DNA from 2 places in the Anaeromassilibacillus sp. Marseille-P3371 genome. Region 1 is predicted to be linked to the other one. Evidence: predicted binding sites of a transcription regulator. Region 1 holds the regulator's gene; the other holds the start of a gene.
The links. The regulator HrcA, encoded in region 1, represses chaperone genes, less so after heat shock. The targets are predictions, from matches to a motif close to TGTTAGCACTCNNNNNNNNNGAGTGCTAACA.
Positions count from the first base shown of each region.

Region 1 (8,709 bases):
TGGGATACGCCTGATTTGGAAAGTTCGGTATGTTCCCTGCCGAATTATTCTTCACGCGGATCGATGTACTTCGCCGCGCCGTCAAAGCGGCCATATTGGCCGATATTCTGCTCATAAGCAGTCTTCGGGTCCACACCGTGGCGGATATCTTCCATCATCTTGCCAAGTTTGACAAACTGATAGCCGATGACCTCATTGTTTTCGTCCAGAGCGGTCTTGAGAACATAGCCTTCGGCCATCTCCATGTAGCGGACGCCCTTTGCACCCGTGCTGAACATAGTGCCAACCTGGGAACGCAGGCCCTTGCCCAAGTCTTCCAGGCTTGCGCCGATCGGCAAACCATCCTCGGAGAACGCGGTCTGGCTGCGGCCATAGGCCAGCTGCTTAAAGATCTCGCGCATTGCGACGTTGATTGCATCGCAAACGAGGTCGGTATTCAAGCACTCCAACAGAGTCTTACCCGGGAGAATTTCTGCTGCCATAGCGGCAGAATGGGTCATGCCGGAGCAGCCCAGGGTTTCCACCAAAGCCTCCTGCACAATGCCATCTTTTACATTCAGGGTCAATTTGCAAGCGCCCTGCTGCGGTGCACACCAGCCCACACCATGGGACAGGCCGGAGATGTCTTTGATCTCGTAGGCTTTTACCCACTTGCCCTCCTCCGGGATGGGTGCGGGACCGTGATGGGGACCTTTGGCTACAGGACACATGTTTTCCACTTCATGGGAATAATTCATATCGGTACTCCTTTCGGTTTCAAGTTTCCTTGGTTTAACCACCATACATGTTGATTATAGGCCATTTTCCGAATTTTAGCAAGAGTTTGTCCAGGCAAAATTATAGGAAATCCCTCTCGATTTTCCTTGCTTTTCGGGAAACTCTGGAAAGTGGACAGCCTGCTTTTTATACAGTGTCTTTCGATCAAAAACAATTGTACCGTTCTGGTAAGCACAGGCCATAGGTAAAGACCTCTCAATGTAGGAAATTCTCCTTTCCAATCAGCTGTAACAGAGTTCTTGCCAAAACAAGTTCATTGAGAGGGGCTGATTCTCTCACTGGCCGCCATTGGATCCGTGAGAGAATCAGCTGAATCAAACTTATTTCAAACGAACACAATACCAATAAAATATACCATCTCAAATATCCACTGGAAATCCACCGTCAGAAACGATTCGACCTGTTTGTTCATGTACCCCAGGATAAAGCAGAATCCAAGCAATCGCTCTATCGATGGAACCGCTCAAAGGGTTCTGCCAGGTCAAGAGGGGTTCCTTCTATATTGTGTAGGGAAAACCGTACCAAAAGGCTGCTCGGAAGACGCCCAAAATTGCAAAGAGCATATCTTGCCTTCCTCTTTTCCGATTTTTGCGCAAATTGTTTGGTTTTCTCTTGGCAGATTCATAATTAATTTACATTTATCTTATTGACAATCGGGCAAAGTAATGATAAATTAATAACTAGAGTTAGCACTCGATCTAAAAGAGTGCTAAAACTAAAACCTAAATAAAAGAGGTGGGAAGGTTGGAACTCAGCGAACGGAAGAAAAAAATCCTGGCAGCAGTCGTCGAATTGTATGTTTCTACCGGCGAGCCAGTCGGTTCAAAGGCGCTTTGTGACAACCTAGACTTTGCGGTCTCTTCTGCCACTGTTCGCAATGAAATGAGCGATTTGGCCGAAATGGGACTTTTGGACCAACCGCACACCTCGGCGGGCAGAGTGCCCACACAGATGGGGTATCGAGTTTATATCGACACCCTGATGAAAAGAAAGCCCGTCACCCGCGAGGAGAAGCGTTTCCTGGACAGCCAGCTGCTCTCCAGCGCCTATGACCCGGAAAAGTTGCTGGACGGCGTCTCCAGAGTTCTGGCAGCCGCTACGCGGTTTGCCGCAGTGTCAACTACGCCGAGCGGGCGTGGCGCCAATATCCGCGCGATTCAGTTCGTACAGACGAGTCGCCGGACAGCGATGGTTATTTTGATGACCTCTGCTGGGACCATGAAAACGTGCGTATTCCATTGCGATTTTGATCTGTCCCAAGAAATCTTACGGGTGTTTTTCCGGGTGTTTAATGAGCGGTTGGCTGGAATGCCCGTTTCAGAGGTAACGCCCGCCTTTATTCAAAATATGGCGGCCTCGATGGGAGAAATGGCGATCCTGATGTCCTCTGCGTTCATGGCTGTTCTCGATGTCGCTCGGGATTCCATGCAGGCGGAAATCTGTATGGAGGGACAGACGAATCTCCTTTTTTATCCAGAACTTTCCCTTACGGCGCGCCGGATGATGGATTTTTTGGCACGGGCAGATGAATTGAACCGTCTGTTGGAACAGCGGAGCAAGAGTGTGAAGGTACTGATCGGCGATGAGACCGGCCGGCCGGAATTGAAAGATTCCAGTGTGGTGATCTCCCGCTATACCGTTGGAGGCAAAGATGCTGGTGCGCTGGCGATCATCGGTCCCATGCGCATGAATTATGCCAAGGTGATCTCCCACATGGAGTATCTATCCGATGCAGTGGGAAAAATGCTTACCGAATTGATGGATTATAATGCTTAATCATGATAGAGCGCAAAAGGCGCAATTTAAAACGAAGGAGGGTCCGGGCAGTTGAATACGGAGGAAAAGAATCCGCAGACAGAGGCCGGAACTGAACCGCAGGCGAGCGCGGAACCGGAGGCTTCCGAACAAGCGGAAAAGGCAGACAAAAAGGACAAAGGAGGCTTTGGCGGCAAAAAGGCCAAAGCAGAGAAAGAAGCGATGCAGAAAAAGCTTGAAGAAGCAGAGGAGGCCCTGAAAAAGCAAAAAGATCAATTTTTGCGCACCGCAGCGGAATATGACAATTTCCGCAAGCGGACCGAGCGTGAAAAAGCGGCGATTTATTCCGACGCGACAGCCGCAGCGGTGCTGGAATTTCTGCCGGTGGCAGACAATCTGGAGCGCGCGCTCGAGCAACAGGAGTGCAGTGTCGAAGATCTGCGCAAGGGCGTTGAAATGGTCCAGACACAGCTGAAAAGGGCACTGGAAAAGCTAGGCGTGGCCGAGATGGGCGTCGCAGGGGAGGCGTTCAACCCGGAGTTACACAATGCTGTATCGCACATCGATGACGAGAGCGCAGCGGAAAATGTGGTCGCACAGGTTTATCAGAAGGGATATAAGATCGGCGACAAAGTCGTCCGGCATGCAACGGTCGTGGTTGCAAACTGAGCGGTTCGCCATCCCGCAATCCCCTTTCCAAATATAAATTACTGACGAAAACAACCGAATCAAAACTGGAGGTATAGATTATGAGTAAGACAATTGGTATTGACCTTGGTACAACAAATTCCTGCGTAGCCGTAATTGAGGGCGGCGAGCCGGTCGTAATTGCCAACGCAGAAGGGGCGCGTACAACGCCGTCCGTAGTGGCATTCTCCAAAACTGGCGAGCGCATGGTGGGTCAGGTGGCAAAGCGCCAAGCGATCACGAATCCAGACCGCACCATTTCTTCCATCAAGAGAGAGATGGGTTCCAACTATAAAGTGGCTATCGACGACAAGAGCTACACCCCGCAGGAAATTTCTGCAATGATTTTGCAAAAGCTGAAGGCAGATGCAGAGGCCTATCTGGGCGAAACGGTCACCTCTGCGGTTATCACTGTTCCGGCATACTTCACCGACGCACAGCGTCAGGCTACAAAAGATGCCGGCAAGATTGCCGGTCTTGATGTAAAGCGCATTATCAATGAACCGACCGCAGCTGCTCTGTCCTATGGCATCGACAAGGGCGAAGAGCAGAAGATCATGGTGTATGACCTCGGCGGCGGTACATTCGACGTTTCCATCATCGAGATGGGCGACGGTGTTCAGGAGGTTCTTGCAACTGCTGGCAACAACCGCTTGGGCGGCGACGATTTTGATAAGCGCATCATCGATTGGATGGTCAGCTCCTTTAAACAGGAGAGCGGAATTGATCTCTCCGGCGACAAGATGGCGATGCAGAGACTGAAGGAAGCGGCAGAAAAGGCAAAGATCGAACTGTCCGGCATGACTTCGAGCCAAATCAACCTGCCGTTTATCACCGCCGATGCCACCGGTCCAAAGCATCTCGATATGACGTTGACCCGCGCAAAGTTCAATGAACTGACCGCTGACCTCGTAGAAAAGACCATTGGCCCGGTTCGTCAGGCTATGCAGGATGCCGGTTTGCAGTTCAGCCAGATCAGCAAGGTTCTGCTCGTCGGCGGTTCTTCCAGAATCCCGGCTGTTCAGGAAGAGGTTAAGAAGCTGACTGGCAAGGAGCCGTTCAAGGGCATCAACCCGGATGAATGCGTTGCCATTGGCGCTGCATTGCAGGCAGGCGTGCTCGGCGGCGAAGTCGAAGGCTTGTTGTTGCTGGATGTCACGCCCCTGTCCCTCGGCGTTGAGACCATGGGCGGCGTCATGACGAAGGTAATCGAGCGCAATACCACCATCCCGACTAAGAAGAGCCAGATCTTCTCCACGGCTGCGGATGGCCAGACACAGGTCGAAGTCAACGTACTGCAGGGTGAACGTGAATTCGCGCGCGATAACAAGCAGTTGGGGCTGTTCAAGTTGGACGGCATTGCACCCGCACCGCGCGGCATCCCCCAGATCGAGGTCACGTTCGACATCGATGCAAACGGCATCGTCAACGTTTCTGCAAAGGACCTTGCAACCGGCAAAGAGCAGCACATCACGATTTCTTCCAGTTCCAATATGAGCAAGGACGACATCGATAAGGCTGTCAAGGATGCGGAAAAGTATGCCGCAGAGGATAAAAAGCGCCGCGAAGAGGTCGATACAAAGAACGAGGCGGAGAATCTCTGCTACTCGGTCGAAAAACTGATAAAGGACAGCGGCGATAAGATGGACGCCTCTGACAAGAGCGACCTGGAAGCAAAGTCCAATGCGCTGAAGCAGGCGGTTTCCGGCAATGATGTCGCGGATATCAAGAGCCGTACAGAAGAACTGCAAAAAGCTTTGTATGCCGTTTCCGAAAAGCTGTATAAGGCAGCTGCACCGCAAGGCGGCCAGCCGGCAGATAATGCGGGGGCCCCGGCGCAGGATACAAACGGCAATCCGGTCTATGACGCAGAGTACAAGGACGTCGATGACAACAACAATAAATAAACTTTCGGGCGTACTGCATGGCAGTATTCGTTCCTGATAAACGATGGTAAGGCTGTTGTGGGTGTGGATGATACCCACAACAGCTTTCACCCGTAAAATGGCGAAGTGGATTTTCTCTAAAAGTGATTTACAACAGGCGGAAAACCTGATAGGATAGAGAACGCGGCTGTGCCGCATAAAAATGAGAGTTCGCGTGGGCAAAGATTTCCAGACAGAGCTGAGGCGGCTTGCGCATTTGTAGGAGTGATAGGTGTGGCCGATAAAAGGGATTTTTATGAAGTGATGGGTGTGCCAAAGAACGCCACCGAAGACGAAATAAAAAAAGCCTACCGCAAATTGGCAAAAAAATATCACCCGGATCTCAATCCGGGGGACAAAGAGGCGGAGGCAAAATTTAAAGAAGTCAATGAGGCGTATGAGGTACTCTCGGACAAAGATAAAAGGGCCCGGTACGACCAGTTCGGCCATGCCGGGGTGGACCCCAACTTCGGTGGCGGTGCAGCCGGCAGCCCGTTCACCGGCGACATCGACTTGGGGGATATTTTCAACAGCTTTTTTGGCGGCTTTGGCGGCGGCGCGCGCCGCGCCAATCCAAATGCGCCGCGCCGCGGCAGCGATACGGAAGGAGTCGTCAACATCAGCTTCGAGGAAGCTGCAAAGGGTTGTAAAAAAACCATTTCCTTCAACAAAATCGAGTCGTGTCCGGACTGCGGCGGCACAGGCGCCGCGAAGGGAACTAGTCCAGCATCCTGCCCCCAGTGCGGCGGTACGGGACAGGTACGCATCAACCAGCGTACGCCGTTTGGCGTGGTACAGACCGCGCGGACCTGTGACCGCTGCGGCGGTACTGGCCGCGTGATCGAATCTCCCTGCCACACTTGCAACGGCAGCGGACGCGTGCGCAAACAAAAGACGATCGAGATCAACATTCCCGCCGGTGTTGACAATGACCAGATGCTCAATGTTTCCGGACAAGGCAATGCAGGTGCAAACGGCGGCCCTAGCGGCGATTTACATGTCTATGTAAATGTGCGGCCGCATCCGATCTTTGAGCGCCGCGGGGACGATGTATGGTGTGAAATGCCGATCACATTTACGCAAGCGGCACTCGGTGCTGAGGTAACCGTACCGACCATTGACGGACGTGTAAGCTACCAAGTGCGTGAGGGCACACAACCCGGGGATGTGTTTAAACTCAAAGGAAAGGGAATCCCCCATATCAACGGCAGGGGCCGGGGAGATCAATATGTCCGGATGACCATCGAAGTCCCCAAAAATCTCTCTCAAAAGCAGAAGCAACTTTTACAAGAATTTGATAGCTGCGCGGAAGAGAAAAACTACCAAAAACGCAAAGGCTTTTTCGACAAAATTAAAGAGATGTTCGACGATAAAAAAGCATAACCAGACCAGGACAGGGCCTCTTTGTCCCCTGTCCTGGTTTTGTTCTATTCAAGAGGATGGATAAAAGAGTCGCTCCTACAAGGATTGATTCCAAGTAAATGCATCGACTTTCCATTGTTTTCTTTCCTCAGCAGGCAGATTCTTTGATTAAAGAGTGTACCACTCTTCCGAAGTATTGGATTCTTCTCAAAATAGTGAGACCACAGCAAGGGATCGTACTCACCAGAACCATGGAGAAAAGAGGTCCATATGGATACAGAGTTTATAAATTTAACATCCGAAAACCTATTACACGAGCATTTGTGCTGTATCATTCGCAGCAGGAAGCCCCATCCGGGGGTGGAAGCAAAGAGACAATGGCTTTCAGACCGGCTTCCAGAGGGTCATGTCTTTCGGAAGTTGAACGAAAAGGCAACCGTCTTTATCGAATATGCGCCTCTCGAAACCGCTTGGGTTCCTGTAGTTGGCGACAACTACTATTACCTATATTGCTTGTGGGTTTCTGGCAGCTACAAAGGAAAAGGGTATGGGAAAGCGCTGATGGAGTATTGTTTCGCGGATGCCAAAGAGAAGGGAAAATCCGGCATTTGTATGCTCGGCGCAAAAAGGCAAAAGACCTGGCTTTCCGATCAAGCATTTGCAAAAGAATTTGGCTTTGAGTGCGTTGATACGGCCGATCCAGGCTATGAACTGCTTGCGTGTTCTTTTGATGGAACAACACCGCGATTCGCCCCAAATGCAAAAATTGGGAAAATTGCAAATCAGGAATTAACCATTTACTATGATATGCAGTGTCCCTATATCCATCAAAGCGTGGAGACCATTCGGCAGTACTGCGCAGCGAATGACGTACCTGTATCGTTTATTCAGGTCGATACATTACAAAAAGCAAAGGAATTGCCCTGTGTATTCAATAATTGGGCCGTGTTTTATAAAGGAAATTTCGAGACCGTGAACCTGCTGGACGTAGCCTATTTAAAGAGAATCCTCAAGAAGTAAATAGACGGTTTGGCGGTTCCCCAAGAAAGCATGGTGTCTGATAAAATCGGTACAGAGGGAAACCCTAAATTGTCTAAAAAAGGCCCTGCATCCAGTGTTCTACACCGGATGCAGGGCCTTTTCTTCTCTTCCACTTTCCATCATCCAAAAGATTTAAAAATCTCAGGATGAACGAATGATCCGCTGTATAACAGGCGATATGCCCATTTTCCAATCGCCAAAGGGTGTATCATTGGCCTGAACAATCAAACAAGCATCCGAAATTACCGCCAAAAGGACTCCCTCAATTGGAACGCTCTCCTTTTAAAGTTTCCATACAAAAAGGGCATACGCCAACAACAGAATATTCTATTTGTATTATTATATATAATATTACGATTCGTATAAAATTTTTGCAAGCAGAGCATTCGAAACTAAAAAACCTTTTCGGGTAAATCGGAACCCTCCCGGCCAACATTCTGTCAGACCTGCATGTGTATAGTTCTGCGCACTGCGTTTCCAACGCGTTGGGAGGGAAATTCCAAAGCGTGCGCTGTATTTTTGATCCTGCAATCCCTCTGTTAATCGGAGTGCCAACATGGCGTATTCTTCCGGACTCCCCGCAGGTATCTCGGCGTCTACGTCCTCTATGGGCGGTTGTCCAGCTAAAAATGCGCGAAGATCGCGCGTTTCATAAAAACGCTTTCCACTTAAGAAGGAGTGTGCTGCAGGGCCAAGTCCCAGATATTCTTCACAATGCCAATATTTCAGATTGTGACGGCTCTCAAAGCCCGGCTTGGCAAAATTGGAGATTTCGTATTGTCTTAAACCATGCCGCTCCAATTCGTCACAGACCGCTTCATACAGAGTACATGCCTCTTCTTCGTCCGGCAATTGCAGCTGCTCTCTGCGCTGATAAAAGGCCGTGTTTGGCTCAATTTTCAAGAGGTAGGCCGACACATGCGGCACTCCTAACTCGGCACAAACGGCCGCCGAACGCTTGGCGCTTTCCACCGTTTGGCCAGGGATACCAAGCATTAGATCCAGGGAAAGGTTGTCGATGCCTACTCTACGCGCAGTCTCTACAGCCTGTACCACCTGTGCAAACGTGTGCCGCCTGCCCAAGAGCTTGAGTTCCCGGTCATCCGCCGACTGCATCCCGATCGATAGGCGATTGCCCCCCTCTGCCCGAAAGCCCTGTAAA
Region 1 is NZ_LT835157.1:504,375-513,083, reverse strand. It holds gene B9Y59_RS01490 (iron-sulfur cluster assembly scaffold protein) at 45-737, opposite strand; gene hrcA (heat-inducible transcriptional repressor HrcA) at 1,522-2,553, shown strand; gene grpE (nucleotide exchange factor GrpE) at 2,605-3,201, shown strand; gene dnaK (molecular chaperone DnaK) at 3,282-5,126, shown strand; gene dnaJ (molecular chaperone DnaJ) at 5,379-6,527, shown strand; gene B9Y59_RS01465 (GNAT family N-acetyltransferase) at 6,777-7,526, shown strand; gene hemW (radical SAM family heme chaperone HemW) at 7,899-8,709, opposite strand, start outside.

Region 2 (7,175 bases), 1.6 Mb from region 1:
TCCGTGAAATGACAGTTGCTTTTTTATGCCTTCTCTTTCCGAAGAAAGCAATCTTCCCCAGGAGCCTCCTAAGAATGCTGAGAATTTGTAGTCTTTTGCCAGATTGTGACGGTATAAAGGAATATTGCTAAAATAAAATTGATGCAATGAGGAAAAGTAAGAGATGCCGGTTCAGAATTGACCGGCAGACGGCATAGAAGGAGGTGAGACCGATGAGACCATCTGGAAAAAAATATGGAAAATATGCGGTTTTAGCGCTGACTGTGACGACAGGACTTCTACTGAGCATGGTCAGCGTTGCGCGTTATTTTACCCCGGATGAATATCATGTGACGCGAGGCTCACAGTTGCAATGGAATTCCCAGTTGATTTCCCTTAAGGAACCTTCTGTAGAAGATGAGTTGCCAGCAGGGACGGACACCTCTTCAAATGAGAGTTATCGCGCAGAATTGATGCTTTTTCATACGTTTCCAGTCAAAACCGTGCATGTCAACGTTGTGGAAGAGCAGGATGTAGCGCTCTGTGGAACTCCATTTGGCATTAAAATGTTTACCAACGGTGTGATGATTGTCGGCGTCGCAGAGATTCAGGGAGAGAATGAGACAGTGAATCCAGGGACGATCGCAGGCCTCCAAGCAGGGGATATTATAACGTCTCTTAATGGACATCCGGTGAATCGAAATGAAGAGATCGCGCAGACAATCGAAAAAAGTGCCGGACAACCGGTAAAGATTGCATTCCTGCGGGAACAGGAGTCTATGGAGACAACACTGGTTCCGGTTCGCTCGAAAGTAGATGGGACCTATAAGGCGGGACTTTGGGTTCGCGACAGTACAGCGGGAATTGGCACACTGACCTTTTATGATCCAACAACACAAGAATTTGCAGGTCTAGGACATGGAATATGTGATACGGATACCACAGAATTGATGCCATTGCGAAATGGCGAGATCGTTCCGGTCACAATTAATGGTGTTGTCAAAGGGCAAAAGGGCGCTCCCGGAGAACTTCGAGGATATTTTAATACGGATATTCCTATGGGAACCCTGCATGCCAACCTGGACCAAGGGGTTTATGGGCAATTAAAGGACAACGCTGTAGAAGAACAGAAGTTGACAGGAGAAATTGTCCAAGTAGCGATGAAACAAGAGGTTCAAACCGGCCCAGTACAAATTTTGACTACAGTTGACGGCGGAGAACCTCAATATTACGACGCAGTTATTGAAAAAATCAGTTATCATGATACGGAGAGCAGCAAAAATATGGTCCTACGAATCACAGATTCTGACCTTTTAAATGCAACTGGCGGTATTGTACAGGGAATGAGTGGAAGCCCGATCGTTCAGGATGGTAAATTGGTGGGAGCAGTAACCCACGTTTTTGTCAACGATCCGACACGCGGATATGGTATTTTTGCGGAGAATATGCTCGGCACCTGCCAAAGTGTGTCGGCTGAAGTAGAAATGCAGGCAGCCTAAACAGATGTTTCCTGAGTATATTTCCCCCTAATAAGAAAAATATTTTTACAAGCTATTGCCAATTTTACCAATATATGGTATTATAACCGTACAATCAATCTATTAGGGGGATTTCATATGGAAAAGCGGTTAAAGGTATTGGTTTCAAATGACAGCGTAGAATTTCAGCAAGAATACGGCCATGTTCTGGAGGAATCCGGGATGGAATTGACTTATACGCAGAAAGACGGAGTAAAATTGCTGGAGAAAATCGAAGCAATGCACCCAGATGTTGTACTTGCAGATCTTTTTATGCCCCGTCTAGATGGCATTGGAGTGATGCATGCGTCGGAAAAATTGGGACATCAAAAACCATTGTTTGTAATTATTTCCAATTTTACCAGTCCCACATTAGAGCGTGAAGTGATGACATCCGGCGCTGCGTATTTTGCGGTCTCACCGTTTAATGCATCCGAACTTGCAGAACGTATCGTACAAATTGTTGGCCTGACAGAGGGGGCAATTCAGCAGGAATCGCAGCCGTCGTTGGAAATCCAGGTGACCGAAATTCTGCATCAGATTGGTGTACCTGCCCATATCAAAGGATACCATTATTTGCGTGACTCCATCATCATGGCAATCGAAACGCCAGAGATTATCAATGCAGTGACCAAACAGCTCTATCCAAGCGTTGCGAAAAAATATGAAACAACCAGTTCCCGTGTGGAACGCGCAATCCGGCACGCGATCGAAGTTGCCTGGGATCGTGGCGATGTTGACATTCTCAACAGCTATTTTGGGTATACCATCCACAATACGCGCGGAAAGCCAACCAATTCAGAATTTATTGCGATGATTAGCGACCGCTTACGCCTGCATATGAAATCTGCCAGCTAAAATTTGTTAGCTTATTTGCGATTGCTCGCTTTTTGGGGATAAGTTGTATGAAGAAGCCCTCTCCACTGTGGAAATAGTCCACGGTAGGAGAGGGCAATTTTTTAACCATTATTATTTTTTATCTGTTTCCATCATAGACTCCATCTTTTGATAGAGGTCGGGATAATGCTTTTTCATACTGAATGGCCGGAAAGTTTTTGCGTTCACCCAGGCGTGGAGTGTGAACCCGGTATTGATGGGCTTGTCCTCTCCTTCTTTGAAAATACGGTAGGAAAAACGGATGCGCGCAGGGCTTAACTCTGCGATGGAGGCTTCAACAGTCAGGATGTCCTCATAATGGGCTGTACCAATGTACCGGCAACCGAGTTCCACCAACGGTGTCATCACACCCATATGCTCCATTTCCGAATACGTCATACCAATATTTTTGATGAGGTCTGTTCGGGCAATTTCGTACCAGATGGGATAATTTGCGTGGTGCGCAATCCCCATCTGATCGGTTTCAGCATAACGGACCACCACTTGACTTTTGCTAATCATGGTTTCCATTCCCTCCTTTTGTCCGGTGTTGTTAAAGGCGAAAAAAAGAAAACTGAGCTTTGGACGTGATGAACGTCCAAGCTCAGCCTGGTGCCGCTGACCGGGATCGAACCGGTACGGTGTTGCCACCGAGGGATTTTAAGTCCCTTGCGTCTGCCAATTCCGCCACAGCGGCAAATAACGGTAATTATTATAACACAGTCTTGCTTCAAAAGCAATGGTTTTGTGTCGATCACCGCTATTCAAATGAGAGCAGAATGAATACGGTAGGTTGATACAGACCCTGATACAGAAACAGCAGGGCCTTTAAAGTTCTTGAAATGCTTCTCGCAATAAATGTATTTCTGCTTGGTAACCCTCGAGATCGTTTGGAGTTTCCAGCTCAAAGGGAAGGTTTCGCAGCTTTGGGTGATTGATAATCCTTGTCAACGCAGGCAGGCCGATGTGACCTTGTCCAATTTTTGCATGGCGGTCTTTGTGGCTGCCACAAGGATTTAAGCTATCGTTTAAATGTATAGCTCGCAGTCGTTCGAGGCCAATTACCCGGTCGAACTCCTCCAAAACTTCGTCCAGACGATCGACAATATCATACCCGGCATCGAAGACATGGCAAGTATCCAGGCAGACCCCCATTTTTTCGGCAAGCTCTACGCGGTCGAGAATGGCACGCAATTCCTGAAAGCTACGGCCAACTTCACTTCCCTTGCCCGCCATGGTCTCTAAAAGGACGGTTGTATGCAGGTTTGGGTGAAGAATACGATTTAGCCCCTCAGCGATTAAACGGATTCCGGTCTCCGCTCCTTGTTTTACATGGCTACCCGGATGGAAATTGTACAGGTTTCCAGGGAGATATTCCATCGTAGCGAGATCTTCGGTCATGGCTTGTATTGCAAAATCCCGTAGGCCTTCATCTGCAGAACAGAGGTTGAGCGTATAGGGCGCATGTGCAACAAGGGTGACAAAGTGTTCCTGCGAGATCAGCTCATTCAACGCGGCGATGTCTGTGAGGTTGACCGCCTTTGCTTTGCTTCCGCGCGGATTCCGTGTAAAGTATTGAAAAGTGTTGGCGCCGATAGAAAGAGCTTCTTTGCCCATGTGCAAATATCCCTTTGCAGAGGATAGATGGCATCCGATATTTAACATAGGTTATTCCTCCGTTTTTTGATGGAATGGTATCTATTATATACCAGTTCCATAGGAAATACCAGCAAAAGAAAAAGGGCTGATCTACCAAGAGATCAGCCCATAAAAAAGAAAACTGAGGAAAATTAATGAATTTCGATGCGGCGATTCGAAGAAACGGAGGCTTGCTTCTTTGGCAAAGTTAACTCCAACACACCGTTTTCATATTTGGCTTTGATTCCTCGAACATCCACAGTGGATACATCAAAACTGCGGCACATCAAACCGGAATACCTTTCCCGACGGATATAATGGCTACTATCCATTGGCGCCTCTGCGCCGCATTGTGCCGAGATGGCCAAGCAATCGTCGCCCTTCATCTCGATGTGAATATTCTCCTTCTTAACTCCCGGCAGGTCAATACGCAACAGGTACCGGTTGTCTTGATCGATGATGTCAGTCTTACAGGGGACCGTGTTTTCTTTCGCTTTAGGAAGGAACGCACGATTCATTGGGTCAAGGGAATGGAACAGATGATTGGATGTCTGTTCAAAAGGAATCCAGTCGAACATGATAAAGCCCTCCGTTTTATGGTTTACATCGTCACATAATAGGATTTGCAGGATTATTCAATTTCAATCCGATGGTTTGTGGGAACGGTTGCCTGCTTTTTGGGGAGGTTCAATTCCAGTACGCCATCTTCAAATTTGGCTGTGATGTGTTCTGCATCGATTGAAGAAATGTCAAAGCTACGGCTCATCGATCCATACCGTCTTTCCCGACGGATGTAATGATTCTTATCGTCCTCGCTTTTTTGCTCTTCCGAATGTTCGGCGGAGATAGTCAAACGGTCGCCTTCGATATCGAGGTGAATATCCTCTTTTTGGAAGCCGGGCAAATCTGCTTTTAATACATAACGGGAACCCTCATCGACAATATCGGTTTTGCAAGGAGCAATATCCACATTTCCACCAAAGAAAGCACGCTCCATATCATCCAAATAACGGAACAAGTCGTTGTTTTTGTGTTCAAAAGGAATCAGATCAAACATAAGTCAAAACCCCCTTAAAAGTATCGATTGTTTTTACCAAAATCTATTTATGCTTGCTGGTTCTGCAAGAAAGTCTTTTTTCAAGCGAACCACCTTCTTTCTAGTCATTCAGGCTCTCTTGCTTTCTACGCTTTTTAGTATAGAGACCGGTTATGAAAAATATTTTGCAAATTTACGAACAAATTATTAATTTTAGCACTCGACAAGAAAGAGTGCTAAAATTGATTGAAGCAAATCCTTAGAAGAATAAGAAGTATCATAAGTTTAGAAATAGTACAGAGGTCAAGAATGAGACCAGAAGCTTTTACCAGCAATCCCAAAATGTCGAAGTTTGCGGAAATCCAAAATTTTTCTTGTAAAATGATAGCCAAATCTGGAAGAATGTATTATAATAAAATTAACGAAATTGTGTGCGTATTTTAACATTATGATAGAAACCTTACGGGAGGTGTAACATGAAACGTGTCTTTTTGATGGTATTGGATAGTGTAGGAATCGGGGAAATGCCAGATGCTGCCCAATATGGGGATGCTGGTAGCAATACACTGGCTGCTGCATCGACCAGTTCGTATTTCTCCATGCCAAACATGCAGAAGTTAGGACTTTTTAATATTGATGGCGTCGAGTGCCGTCCCGCTGTAGATCATCCATCGGCAGCATTCGCCCGGATGACCGAAGTCTCAAAGGGAAAGGATACCACCATTGGTCATTGGGAAATCGCGGGAATCGCATCCCCCAAGCCGCTGCCAACCTATCCGGATGGATTTCCAAAGGAGCTGCTGGATGTATTTAGCAGCCAGACAGGGCGGAAGGTGCTCTGTAACAAACCGTATTCTGGAACAGAAGTCATTAAAGATTATGGAAAAGAGCATGTGGAGACTGGCGCATTGATCGTGTATACTTCTGCGGACAGTGTATTCCAAATTGCGGCGCATGAGTCCGTGGTTCCAGTCGAAGAGCTGTACCGGTATTGCCAGATTGCACGTAAACTTCTGACTGGGGAACATAGCGTTGGACGTGTCATTGCACGGCCGTTTACAGGGGAATACCCCCATTATACCCGGACAACAAACCGGCATGACTTTTCGTTGCTCCCACCGAGCACTACTATGTTGGACCAGCTTTCTGACAATGGATTTGATGTAGTTGCAATCGGAAAGATCTATGATATTTTTGCTGGCAGGGGAATCACAGAGGCGATTCGAACCGGCGGAAACGATGAAGGAATTGCCCGGACGATCGAATGGACCAAGCGGGATTTTAACGGACTTTGCTTTATCAATCTGGTGGATTTTGACATGTTGTATGGCCATCGAAATGATGTAGAGGGATATGCAAAGGGGTTAACAACAGTCGATCAGGCAATCCCAGAAATTTTAGCAGGGTTGCGGGAGGACGACTTGCTGATGATTACTGCAGATCACGGCTGTGATCCGAGCACCCCTTCGACGGACCATTCCCGCGAATATACTCCTTGGGTCATTGCTGGGCCAAAGGTAAAGTCCGGCGTAAACTTGGGAACGCTGCCAACCTTTGCGGACATTGGGGCGACCATTTTGGACTACTTTGGTGTAAAATCGGAGATTACCGGGACATCTCGCTTGCACGAAATTTTAAATCGTTGAGGAGGAAAGTGGCAGCGCGGTCTGAAGGACGATGTTCCTGGCCGCTCTTGCAGCGCTTTCCTTTCGATAATCACGCCGCCATTTAAGAGAATCGGAAAGCGCCTTTTTCGATGGAAGGTGAGAGAATTTTTGACAAAAACCTTTCGAAAAAGGGGCTTTGCGGGCTTTCTTTCCAAAGTGGACAGGCTGGACAGAACAGGAGAATGAGAAATGGCTAAAACACCGACTCCGCACAACGCGGCTAAGCCCGGCGATATTGCCAAGACGGTTTTAATGCCGGGGGACCCGCTTCGTGCAAAATTCATCGCAGAAACGTATCTGGAAAATCCGGTATGCTTTAACACGGTGCGCAACATGTTGGGCTATACGGGGACCTATGAAGGCAAGCGTGTCTCCGTAATGGGCAGCGGAATGGGGATGCCATCCATAGGGATCTATTCGTATGAGCTCTATCATTTTTATGACGTAGAGAACATCATTCGC
Region 2 is NZ_LT835157.1:2,108,715-2,115,889, reverse strand. It holds gene spoIVB (SpoIVB peptidase) at 213-1,478, shown strand; gene spo0A (sporulation transcription factor Spo0A) at 1,596-2,354, shown strand; gene B9Y59_RS08690 (acyl-CoA thioesterase) at 2,466-2,894, opposite strand; tRNA gene B9Y59_RS08685 (tRNA-Leu) at 2,983-3,069, opposite strand; gene B9Y59_RS08680 (deoxyribonuclease IV) at 3,201-4,037, opposite strand; gene B9Y59_RS08675 (Hsp20/alpha crystallin family protein) at 4,163-4,588, opposite strand; gene B9Y59_RS08670 (Hsp20/alpha crystallin family protein) at 4,642-5,067, opposite strand; gene B9Y59_RS08665 (phosphopentomutase) at 5,523-6,692, shown strand; gene deoD (purine-nucleoside phosphorylase) at 6,903-7,175, shown strand, end outside.
Region 2: B9Y59_RS08670 (Hsp20/alpha crystallin family protein) is a predicted target of HrcA. The motif match lies at 5,258-5,288, and genes of this name have one in related genera.